One region of the Xenorhabdus sp. TS4 genome, then DNA from elsewhere that is predicted to be linked to it. Evidence: predicted binding sites of a transcription regulator. Region 1 holds the regulator's gene; each other region holds the start of a gene.
What was found. Region 1 encodes LexA, which represses DNA repair genes until DNA is damaged. Its sites were predicted from a motif close to TNCTGTATGTACATACAGNA; they were not measured.
Positions count from the first base shown of each region.

Region 2: a site for LexA is predicted at 881-900, ahead of Xets_RS07680 (DNA translocase FtsK 4TM domain-containing protein). Genes of this name have one in related genera too.
Region 3: a site for LexA is predicted at 1,543-1,562, ahead of sulA (SOS-induced cell division inhibitor SulA). Genes of this name have one in related genera too.

Region 1 is NZ_NKHQ01000004.1:7,554-11,851, reverse strand. It holds gene Xets_RS03365 (DUF1266 domain-containing protein) at 1-509, opposite strand, end outside; gene zur (zinc uptake transcriptional repressor Zur) at 1,070-1,582, shown strand; gene lexA (transcriptional repressor LexA) at 1,732-2,346, opposite strand; gene Xets_RS03350 (diacylglycerol kinase) at 2,465-2,836, opposite strand; gene plsB (glycerol-3-phosphate 1-O-acyltransferase PlsB) at 2,973-4,298, shown strand, end outside.
Region 2 is NZ_NKHQ01000011.1:213,790-218,087, reverse strand. It holds gene Xets_RS07680 (DNA translocase FtsK 4TM domain-containing protein) at 1-817, opposite strand, end outside; gene lrp (leucine-responsive transcriptional regulator Lrp) at 950-1,444, opposite strand; gene trxB (thioredoxin-disulfide reductase) at 2,296-3,255, shown strand; gene cydD (cysteine/glutathione ABC transporter permease/ATP-binding protein CydD) at 3,359-4,298, shown strand, end outside.
Region 3 is NZ_NKHQ01000011.1:284,189-288,486, reverse strand. It holds gene Xets_RS07935 (nucleoside 2-deoxyribosyltransferase) at 140-667, shown strand; gene Xets_RS07930 (TfoX/Sxy family DNA transformation protein) at 717-1,340, opposite strand; gene sulA (SOS-induced cell division inhibitor SulA) at 1,582-2,154, shown strand; gene ompA (porin OmpA) at 2,511-3,635, shown strand; gene matP (macrodomain Ter protein MatP) at 3,694-4,143, opposite strand.

The sequences.
Region 1 (4,298 bases):
TCTGAGTGCATTCCTGCCCATAAGTCATGCAGTACTTTCCAATAATCTTTTTCATTAAGTATTCCCCAATCTGTATAGACTTGAGACTGATGAGGCTCTGCATCAGATAAGGGCAAGATACGGTATTGGTAATTATCGCGAGAAACACGGCTTTTTAAAGGGTAATGTTCTAATGTTTCTGTCCAAAAACCATCGTAATAACAACTAACGATATGCAAACGCAATGCCTGACGCTTTTCTTCCGGCAAAACAGAATACTTTGCCTGTAAGTAATAACGTTTCTGTTCGGTAATAGGGAGATTTTTGATGCGTTGGAAACTGTAAGTGGAGAGATATATACCAAGTAAGCTCAAGCCAATCAAGCTAGCCCAAAGTATATATCCCTTTGAAGATACGTTATTATCATCAAAGATCAGTATCGTTATTCCGGTCGATAATATCCCTAACAAAAGTGTTGCAATATAAAGAGCACTTAAACCAACTGCCTGAATAGGCTTAAGAAATGTCACACTTTTTCTTTCCTTGAGGATATTTTTGATTATCCGAAAACCATTAACAGGAAACCTTCTATTATTCGGGTGGTTTTGCAATAATTCTTTCATTTTTAATCCATTAATTAAGTAAGATGTATTTTGAATTCTTTAATGTTAAAATCTTTTTCTTTCCTAAGTAGAACCATTAGAATAAACTGCTTTTATTATTAATCATTATAAACCATGCCTAATATTAGTAATGGAGAATACTATTTACAGTGTTAATTATGAAGAGTGACATATTCAAACAACATATAATTTTAATTTTCAATATAATTATCCAGATAAATTAACTTAAACCCTCAGATATTATCCAATATTTTCAGTTTTATTTTCTCCGTTTTTCAGCCCATTTTATTGTTCTTATCCACGGATTAATTTTATTTTCAAGTATCCCATCATGACAAGTTAACCACTTTTCTTCACAGGTATGTTACACATCAGACGAGAACTGAACATCATATCGATCCCACTCTCAGGTTAAAAAACATGATAACATTAAAGTCATTAGCATCGTGTTAGGTGTGAGAGGTGTAATGAAAACTATCAATCAAAAAAAGTTACTGGCACAGGCTGAAACAATCTGCCTGTCAAGAGGGGTTCGTTTGACACCTCAACGCCTTGAAATTCTTCGTTTAATCACTGAACAGCCTAGCGCGATAAGCGCTTATGATTTGCTGGATTTATTGCGTGAAGTCGAGCCACAAGCCAAGCCTCCAACCGTTTATCGTGGATTGGAGTTTCTGCTTGAACAAGGTTTTATTCACAAAATAGAATCTACAAATAGCTATGTGCTTTGCCATCATTTTGAAGAGCCATACCATACTTCGGCAATGTTTATCTGTGAATTTTGTGGTTCAGTAACCGAAAAGGATGCAAAGGATATTGAATCAGCTATTCAACAGTTAGCGCAAGGTACGGGATTTCATTTGCGAAATAGCGTGATAGAAGTGCATGGCATGTGTTCTTCCTGCCATGAGATTGAATCCTGTACAGAGCGCGATATATGCCAGCACAATCATTCGGTTGAAGAAAATAAAAAGAAATAAGAAAAAACACTCGAAGCCAAATTGGGCAATGAGGCGGTCATAGCTAATATAATCTTATATTTTTCAAGTTCCCGTTAAACTTAAGTTTAACGGGTTCTGGGAAAAATGACCGCCCCAGAATGGCAAACTGCAATTATCCGCCTTTACAATCAGAACCAGTCCCCGCTACGAATAACGCCGACTGCCAATCCTTCAATAGTGAAATTCTGCTCGCTCAAATCAACAACAATGGGTTTAAATTCCGGATTTTCAGCAATCAGTTCAATTTTATTTCCTGTTTGTTTGAAGCGTTTTACTGTGACTTCATCTTCAATGCGCGCCACAATGACTTGCCCATTATGAACATCCTGTGTTTTATGTACAGCCAGTAAATCTCCGTCCATAATCCCAATGTCTTTCATGGACATCCCACTGACACGTAACAGAAAGTCAGCGCTTGGTTTGAATAATTCAGGATCAACCTTATAGTGACTTTCGATGTGTTCCTGAGCCAGTAGTGGTTCCCCAGCAGCAACACGACCGATCAACGGCAATCCTGCCCCTTCATCTTCTTCAAGCAGCAAACGGATACCTCTGGACGCACCAGAGATAATCTCTATCACCCCTTTACGCGCAAGTGCCTTTAAATGCTCTTCTGCTGCGTTAGGTGAACGAAAACCAAGTCGCGCTGCAATTTCAGCACGTGTTGGTGGCATACCCGTTTGCGAAATATGATCACGCACCAAGTCATAGACTTGCTGCTGCCTGGCAGTTAATGCTTTCATTTCGCCCCCTGTTTGTTTATACAGTCAGACTGTGAGTATATACAGGTAAAGTCGAATTGGGAACCTGTCAGCATGTAAAAGCAGCTAAATAACGTATCTGATGAAAACACACACTACCTCAGTGCATAAAATGCGACCAAAAGATCATTCCCCAAATAAACAACGCCAAAAGTATGGTAAGCAACACAGCTGCAGACCCCATATCTTTCGCTCGACCTGATAATTCATGATATTCACTACCGACGCGATCCACGACTGCTTCTATGGCACTATTGAGGATTTCGACAATGACCACCAGCATAACAGAGCCAATCAGGAGGAGTCTCTCATGTAAGCCAAAATCTAAAGAAAATGCAATAATGATCGCAAGTATGGCAGCAATTGCTTCCTGCCGAAATGCCGCTTCATTTTGCCATGCAGCCTTGATTCCTTTCACCGAATACCCAGCCGCTTTAATGATACGGCTTAAACCTGTTGATTGATTTGCCATAAAAATTTCTTTAATGAACTTCATGATTGTATGGATATATAACTTTTAGCTCTTATTATTGTCTTATTTACACAGATCTCAAAACTTGTTTCTGGTATCCTTGCGATGCATTGCTAACAAGAGGCTTAAAGCAGTTATGTCAGGTTGGCGTAAAATATATTATAAGTTATTGAATTTACCACTAAAATTATTAGTAAAAAGTAAACTAATCCCTACGGATCCTATTGCAGAACTGCGTCTTGATACGACTCGGCCTATTTTGTATATACTGCCGTATCGATCAAAAACAGACTTATTGACTCTACGTCAACAATGTCTGGCGCAAGATCTGCCCGATCCGTTGAACCCTTTGGAAATTGGTGATACACAGCTTCCCAGTTGTGTCTTTATCGATAATGGTCCACGTGTGTTCCGTTGTTATGCGCCAAAACATGAATCTGTGAGAATTTTCCACTCTTATCTGGACTTGCATCACAATAATCCCGATCTGGATATCCAGATGGTGCCCGTTTCCGTCATGTTTGGCCGTTCCCCAGGACGCGAAGGGCAAGAAGGGCATACAACCCCACAATTACGCTTGCTAAATGGCGTGCAGAAGTTTTTTGCGATCTTATGGCTTGGACGGGATAGTTTTGTCCGTTTCTCCACACCTGTGTCTTTACGCCGTATGGCCGACGAGCATGGTACAGATAATATCATCGCCAATAAACTCGCCCGTGTGGCTCGGATGCACTATTCCCGCCAGCGTCTTGCGGCGGTTGGGCCTCGTTTGCCTGCCAGACAGGATCTGTTCAACAAGTTACTGACATCAAAAGCAATAGAAAAAGCGATTGCTGATGAAGCCCGTAGCAAGAAAATCTCTCCCGAAAAGGCAAAGCAGAACGCCATCAATATGTTGGAAGAGATTGCTGCAAATTTCTCCTATGAAACCGTACGCTTGACCGATCGGGTTTTAAGTTGGACCTGGAACCGTTTGTATCAAGGCATCAATGTTCATAACGCCGAACGAGTTCGCCAGTTGGCACAGGATGGTCATGAACTGGTTTATGTTCCATGCCATCGCAGCCATATGGACTATCTTCTGCTCTCTTATGTGCTCTATCACCAAGGGCTGGTTCCACCACACATTGCTGCGGGCATTAACCTGAATTTCTGGCCTGCTGGTCCGATATTCCGTCGTCTTGGTGCGTTCTTTATCCGCCGTACGTTTAAAGGCAATAAGCTCTATTCAACCATCTTTCGTGAATACCTCGGTGAGTTGTTTACCCGCGGTTATTCGGTTGAATACTTTGTCGAAGGAGGACGCTCCCGTACTGGTCGTTTGCTTGATCCCAAAACGGGGACGCTCTCCATGACCTTGCAAGCTATGCTGCGGGGAGAATCTCGTCCAATCACGATTGTGCCGATCTATATCGGTTATGAACATGTGATGGAAGTGGCAACATATGCCAAAGAGCTGCGC
Region 2 (4,298 bases), on a different contig from region 1:
ATGCAGGCGGTAACGCTGGATCTGTATTAGCTAATTCGGCTAACGTTGGAGCTGTCAGTAATGCATCATCTTCATCTAGTGTTTCAGTAAATATAACCATTTCATGTTTATCTGCATGCTCCGCGTGTTTTTGTTCACTGGCTGAGTGTTCGGAAACTAACGTATTTTCTAAATCATTTTCGTCATATTCAGCATTATTGCGGCCACGATTGACGACAAAACTCAGTGAATCCAGAATAACTGCACCAATTTTTTCTGCAATCGTGAGCCATGACCATCCTGTAAACAATGTGAGTCCAACAGCCCAAATGCCAAGCAAAGCCAATGTTGCCCCCAGAATGTTAAACCAAGGCAGAATCGCATTGCTGAACAAATTCCCAATGACTCCGCCAGCAGCAAAATCATTTAAATCATCAATATTGAGGGCAGCCAAACCACATGATGTCAGTATCAGGGCCAAAGCACCAATGACGCGTAATGCAAGTGTGAAGAAATCAATGTACTCTTGCCTATCTTTCTGACGGAAAGCATTCCAGCAACCTAACAACATAAATGGCGGGACTGCATAGGCAAGAATACCAAATGCCGAGAATAGCGTGTCAGATAACCAAGCACCAACACTGCCACCCCAATTGTGGACGGGTTCATGCCATGACGTCTGTGACCAGCTGGGATCAGATGGATTGAAGCTGATAAGTGCTACCATCAAGTACACAGCACAGATAGCAATAACCAACAGAACGGCTTCCAGAAGCCGGCGGCCACTGCTTATCTTCTTTAACTTAACACGTTTGTCTTCTGTATATTCCTGGTTCAAGAAAGACTCTCCAGGTTTTTCTGTTGATTAAACGGAACAACGCTGAGGATAGCTCAGCGTTGAAACTGTATGCATAAACAGGAGTGTACCTAAATTTTTCCTGTTTTGCATCTGTACATTTTAGATGAAAGCTTAACGAGTCTTAATCACTAAACGATTGCTCTGCTTCACTTCTTCCATTACAACATAAGTACGGGTGTCATTAACACCAGGAAGACGTAACAGAGTTTCTCCGAGCAATTTACGATATGCAGACATATCTGGCACGCGTGTTTTCAGCAAGTAGTCAAAATCACCAGAAACTAAATGACATTCTTGAATTTCTTCTAGTTTCTGAACAGCAGTATTGAATTGTTCAAATACATCTGCTGCACCGCGGTTCAGCGTAATTTCAACAAATACCAGCAATGATGCATCCAAATAATGAGGATTCAACAAAGCCGTGTAGCCAGAGATAAAGCCCTGACGCTCTAAACGACGCACACGCTCCAGGCAAGGTGTTGGTGACAAACCAACTCTCTTGGATAACTCCACGTTAGAAATACGGCCATCTTTTTGCAACTCGTTAAGGATATTACGATCTATACGATCAAGATCTTTTCCTGGACGCTTCTTATTATCTATCATCTTATTGCTCTCTCTTTAATATTCCTACACCTAAAACATTTTCCCTATCTCTTTCAAGCGCTTGAGCTGGAAAAGATGTCTTCAAAGGTTAACGCTTAATCTGTAACCAAGGTTTAAGGACTACTACAACTCTAGAAACAATCTCCCAGAATACAATTTCCCAGACCACAATCTCCCAGAATTCGATCAATTATCCCTTTTGCTTTCCAAGTTGCTGCTATGTTAGCTGTGCTCACTCACCCCAATCACTCAGTTACTCATATATCAGCCACTCATCACTCATATTAGTTTCTATGCGCTTGAGGTTTTGTTCCCTTGCCGCCGCACTACAACTTGAAATCCATTAGGAATACGACACGATTTACCAGAACATTGTCTCTCAGAAACACCATTTCCCAGAACACTATCTCTCAAGATACTAGCTCCCAAAACACTAGGTTTTTCAGAAACAGCTTAACGGCAATTTTTATATTCTATGAGAAAATCACCCACACTAGTTTGTCTATTTTATAGAAACAATTGATTAGCAAGAGAGATAATTATCTCTTACACAGATGTTTTCGCAAATGCACAGCCGATTGTCAAAGTAAATGAACAAAAATCAGAACAACCTGCCAAATAAATTTTCAGTAAATCGTTTCGATAGCTTGTTTTATGTCTCATATGTATAAATGACGTTCAATTCAGAAAGTTAAACAATCGTCTCTTACAATACGATTACATCATAGTTACTATCTATCGGTAAAATCGTTAATAACATGAATATTTTATCTGATAATCGCTTTTTTTAACTTATTATTTCTCCTACAATCCCCAAATCTGCAATATGCGATAATGGAAATGAGGTATTCATGAGCACAGCCAAACACAGTAAACTTATCATTCTTGGCTCAGGTCCTGCTGGTTATACCGCTGCTGTGTATGCAGCCCGCGCTAATCTAAATCCGGTCCTCATTACTGGGGTTGAAAAAGGCGGCCAATTAACCACCACGACTGAAGTTGAGAACTGGCCCGGAGATCCTGAAGGGCTGACTGGCCCTGGCTTGATGGAGCGCATGTTCCAACACGCCGAAAAATTTCAAACAGAAATCATTTCTGACCATATTCAGAACGTTGATTTCTCAAACAGACCATTCCGTTTATTTGGTGATGATCAGGAATATACCTGCGATGCTTTAATCATCGCGACAGGAGCTTCAGCCCGTTATCTCGGATTGCCTTCCGAGGAGGCTTTCAAAGGTCGTGGTGTATCTGCCTGTGCAACATGTGATGGATTTTTCTATCGCAAACAAAAGGTTGCTGTAGTCGGTGGGGGCAATACTGCCGTTGAAGAAGCACTGTATTTGGCAAACATTGCCTCTGAAGTACATTTGATTCACCGTCGTGATACTTTCCGTTCAGAGAAAATCCTGATTGACCGTATGATGGAAAAAGTGAAGAACGGCAACATTATTCTGCATACTGATCGTACGTTGGATGAAGTTCTGGGTGATGATATGGGTGTTACTGGCATCCGCATTCGTGATACGAAAAATGACAATACCGAAGAACTGGATGTTACCGGCGTTTTCATCGCCATCGGCCATAGTCCAAACACTGGCATTTTTGATGGTCAACTGGAACTGGAAAACGGATATATCAAAGTCCAATCTGGCTTGCATGGTAATGCCACCCAGACTTCTATTCCAGGTATCTTTGCCGCTGGAGATGTGATGGATCATGTGTATCGCCAAGCTATCACCTCAGCTGGTACAGGCTGTATGGCTGCACTGGATGCTGAACGTTTCCTTGACGGGCTGGCAACCAAATAATCTATCTTTCCCCAAAGCGCTATTCCGATAGCGCTTTTTAACAGGTAACATACAGCTTGTTTTGATATTCCGTATCATCACCCGCTAATCAGAAATTTTTCTTATGGACAAAACAAGACAATCTGAACTTGTTCGATGGCTGAAACAGCAAACTGCCCCCGCCCGTCGATGGCTTCGTTTATCAATGCTACTTGGCTTAATCAGTGGATTGCTGATTATTTCCCAGGCCTGGCTCTTGGCGACAATCCTGCAAGCCCTGATTATGGATAATGTTCCCCGTGAAAACCTTATCGACCAATTTCTAATGTTGGCTGTTACTTTTACATTACGGGCGATTGTCAATGCCGTTCGGGAACGTGTCGGATTTATTTGTGGCAAAGTTGTACGCCAACAAATTCGCAATATGGTACTGGATAAACTTGAACAACTAGGTCCAATGTGGGTTAAGGGGAAACCCGCAGGAAGCTGGGCAACCATTATCCTGGAGCAGATAGAAGACATGCAGGATTTCTACTCTCGCTATCTACCTCAAATTGCTCTTGCTACGATGATCCCTATCTTAATCCTGGTTACTGTATTTCCAATTAATTGGGCCGCAGGATTGATTTTATTTGTAACCGCGCCATTGATTCCACTGTTTATGGCATTGGTGGGCTTAGGGGCCGCAGATGCCAATCGGCGCAATTTTGTTGCTCTCAGCCGATTAAGCGGTAATTTTCTCGATCGTTTACGGGGTTTGGAAACTTTGCGCCTGTTCCATCGAGGGGAAGCAGAAATTGAACAAATCGCTGAATCAACAGAAAACTTTCGCCGCAGAACAATGGAAGTTCTACGCATGGCATTTTTATCTTCAGCAGTTTTAGAATTTTTTGCCGCAATTTCTATTGCCGTTGTTGCTGTTTATTTTGGTTTTTCCTATTTGGGAGAATTGCACTTTGGTAGCTATGGCGTGGGTGTTACGTTGTTTACAGGTTTCCTCGCGTTAATCCTCGCACCCGAGTTTTTTCAACCACTGCGCGATTTAGGTACGTTTTATCACGCCA
Region 3 (4,298 bases), on a different contig from region 1:
ACATAACATAGCCATAAGTTAGATATAACACAACAATGAAAATGCAATTTATTCCAATAATAATTTTTTAATATCTGTATAAAAAATTATTATCATCTATTCATAAATATTAAAGCTTATTTCCATAAGAGGCGACCCTATGTCCATAATATTTTCTGATGTTAAAGTATTTGTTGGTGGCCCTATCCAACACGCATTGAAATTAAGGTTATTAGACAATAACTTACAAGTTCACATTAAATCTGCTATTCACCATCTGGAATCACTGGGTGCAGAAGTTTTTTCGGCTCATCGTACAGAGCAATTTGGCGAAACAACACACTTATTTACTCCTGAGGAAGTTTCCCAGCGGGATCGCCAATGGATGGAACAATGTGACATTTTTGTTGCCATTTTGCCTGTCTGCCCACAACAGAAACAACTAATAAGAACAGATGGCACCCATATTGAGTTAGGTTGGGCTTCCGCCTTAAAACGTCCTATCATATTAGTCACCGAAAAACCCTTTGATAACTCTGCCAGCCATCTACTAAAAGGCCTGTCTGCTATTGCTCAGGTTCATCATGTTCCCCTGAATGATTTTGAACATGATCCGGCTATATTAAGCCATACCATTCAGTATATAGTAGAAGAGAAAGTTACCCAAAAAACCTCAGCCGTCGCATGAAACCAGGAAATAGTAGGGGCTAACGCCCCTATTCACCAAATTTTACTTATTATGGATGATTATCTGAATTATGGTAAACCCATTCGCTATGCCAGCTAATTAATTCGTCACGTAATTTTTCTGGTAATACCGCAACATGACACCCTTCTATTGCGCCTGCTAATGCAAGCAATAAACTGACATTTGTTTTTTTCCTATGTTGCTGGAGTTTGAGGTAAGTCGCTTTTGCCCCCAATATTCGTAATTCTTCTACTTTAGAAATACCTACTTTCCATAATTGCCTTTCTAAAGCAATCCCTAAGTTAGGGAGATCTTTCAGCCTAAGAGGCATTTTCTGCCTATCAATTATTTCCTTGATTGTGTATTGGTAGGCTAAATTTACATATTCAAATAACTGTTTTTGATCCTGCCAAAGTAATTCATTAACACGGTAATACCGCAAAGTCACAGGTATTCCTCTTTTTGAATAAATAAATTTTTCCATTCCCCTGGCTTTAAATAGTACCTCAGCATGACTATTTCCTCGTAAATAAAGCTCTCCATCAGAACTGATAGCAAATAAAACATCATCAATTAATAATCCAATGCCGCCAAATTGAGATTTTTTCTTAAGCGTTCCCAGTGAAGATACACCATGTTGCAATTGAGCAAAACGATCCCCAGATAAAAACATTTTTTATCACTCCATGAATCACATTCCAAAGTAATGTTTAATCATGCCTTCTGTTAATAAAATAGATAACTAGAACAATTAATTAAAACCATACGCAATCTATTCCCAACTGCCAATCGTTAAGGCAGAAAAATCCTAATTTCTGTAAATTTTTGCGAAGCGCTTTGAAAAAAAGAGACTTGCTTTTAATCAAATATCGTTATACTGTATAAATGTACAGCTTATTATGGCGAGGAACATTATGAGCATCCGATCAGCATGGGAATATCTCATCGAGAAAAAAACAACAGCTACTGACACAACCGTAGACGAACATAAAACAGACAAAACAATGGTTGGGATGACCATGAAAAGAATGTCTTTTGTGAAACTACCTCAATGCACTGCACACATGATAAAAGGCATGGTCAGTGAGCTGGTTTACAACGAACACCAGCCTGTCATTAATCACATTCTTCTACCTTTATTGCACCAGTCTGGAAAAGAAAATCGATGGTTACTTTGGGTAAATCCTAATAAGAGGTTAAGTCGCCAATGGTTAATAGATGCTGGGCTTCCCTTAAATAAAGTTATCCAACTAAACCAAATTCGCCCTATTGCTTCAATTAATGCCATGGAAAAAGCGTTGGCAAGCGGTAATTATAGCGTTGTATTGGGTTGGTTACCGGAATTATCAGAATATCAATTAAATACGCTACAAATAGCGGCGCAAAAGGGTATTACTCTTGGTTTTATTATGCGACCACAAAATTTATCACATCCATTTATTGCGCAATCGAATAGGCTACAAATTTACTCTAATTATTATCATTGACTAAAATTAGGATTAATCTCAATATTTTTTATGAAAATTAAGCTACCCATTGATAATCATTATTGTTTGCAATGAAAATCAATATATTAATACTGTAATTATTGTAAACATTCGTCAAAAACATTTATGTTTTGTCAGTCGGTAATTAAATTTTTTGTGTCATGAATCACAGTGCACTTGTAACTTTTTAACTTCGTTGTAGACTTTACACAGTTTAGGGAGTTGTGCTGACCGCTCTTATATTTCAGAACACATCTTCTGATTAAAGCATGGTTACCTAACAGAACATTTTAACCAGTGGCTAACAATAAGGCTTTTAAAGCCAATTGCCTATTTGGATGATAACGAGGCGTAAAATGAAAAAGACAGCTATCGCAGTAGCAGTGGCAGTAGCAGCTTTCGCAACTGTTGCTCAAGCAGCTCCAAAGGACAACACTTGGTATACCGGCGCTAAGCTGGGTTGGTCTCAATACCATGACGCAAATTTCTACGGTAATGGTTATGATAACCGGATTGGCAACGGTTCTCCCCATAAAAACCAGTTAGGTGCGGGTGCTTATGTCGGTTATCAAGTAACCCCATACTTAGGCTTTGAACTGGGTTACGATTGGTTAGGGCGCATAGCTTATAAAGGCAGCACTGATAATGGCGCTTTCCGTGCCCAAGGCGTTCAGTTGACTACTAAACTCAGTTATCCAGTACTGGACAATCTGGATGTTTATACTCGTCTTGGTGGTATGGTATGGCGTGCAGACTCTTCTGCGACCTACAATTCCAATGCATTAGCTGGAACGGGTCCAAAAGACCAACGTAGACTGAAAAACGACGACACGGGTGTTTCTCCTCTGGCCGCGATTGGTGTCGAATACGCATTGACAAAAAACCTGGCAACCCGTCTGGACTATCAGTGGGTTAACAACATCGGTGATGCCACCACCGTTGGTGCCCGCCCAGATAACGGCCTGCTGAGTGTTGGTGTTTCTTACCGTTTCGGACAAGATGAAGCTGCGCCGATCGTTACCCCAGTAGCACCTCCAGTTGTGCCTGCGCCAGCTCCTGTGGTTGAAAGCAAGAGCTTTACCCTGCGCTCTGATGTTCTGTTCAATTTCAACAAATCGACACTGAAAGCAGAAGGTCAGCAGGAACTGGACAACCTGTATAACCAACTGGCTAAAATCGATCCAACCCAAGGCAAGGTTCTGGTAGTCGGTCACACTGACCGTATTGGTAGCCAAAATTACAACCTGCCACTTTCTCAGAAACGGGCTCAGTCTGTGGTAGATTATCTGGTTGCTAAAGGTATTCCGGCAGATAGTATCCAGGCAGAAGGCCGCGGTAAGGAAAACCCTGTCACTGGTTCTACTTGTGACAAAATTAAAGTTCGTTCTAAACTTATCGACTGCCTGGCTCCAGATCGTCGTGTAGTCATCAACATTCAGGGCACTACTGAAGTTGTGACTCAGCCAAAAGCTGCTCAGTAAGGCTATTCTGATCAATTCATTAAAAACCCCATTTAAAATGGGGTTTTTATCAGTAGACTTATTTCCCTAATATTGCTTCCAGATCCTGCTTCAAACTCGACATTTGGTGAGTATACTTTTCCCGATATTCAGCATCTTCCAATAGCTGTATGATTGTTTCTGACAGGGTATTGCCACGACGTCGGGATAGCGCTGAAAGCCGCTGCCAAACACGAAAATCCAAGTCAATGGATTTCTTACGCGAGTGTTGGTGTTCAGCATTAAAATGACGTTTACGCCGTGCCCGAATCGTTTGCTTCATTCGATTGGACAAATCCGGATTCATATGCAGAGCAATCCATTTCAGTACCTTGACTGGCTCGCTTTCTAAATTCATTAATTCATTGACCGCATCTTGCGCAGCACTTTTTTCAATGTATTTAGTAATCGACTCACCTTCACGGTGTTTTTTTGCCAAATAAGCCCATTTCCAGCCACATTCCAGATTTTCCAATTGTTGATATTTCATTTCATCTCTCAGTGACAGCGTAACTTCAATTAAGCATAGCAACTATTTCTTTAAATTGCCTATAACAACACAGAATATTGGCATATTTTACAGGCAATGAAAGCGCTGGCTCAAATGTCGTTTCTTTCAAAATTCTGGCATGTCGGTTCACTGCC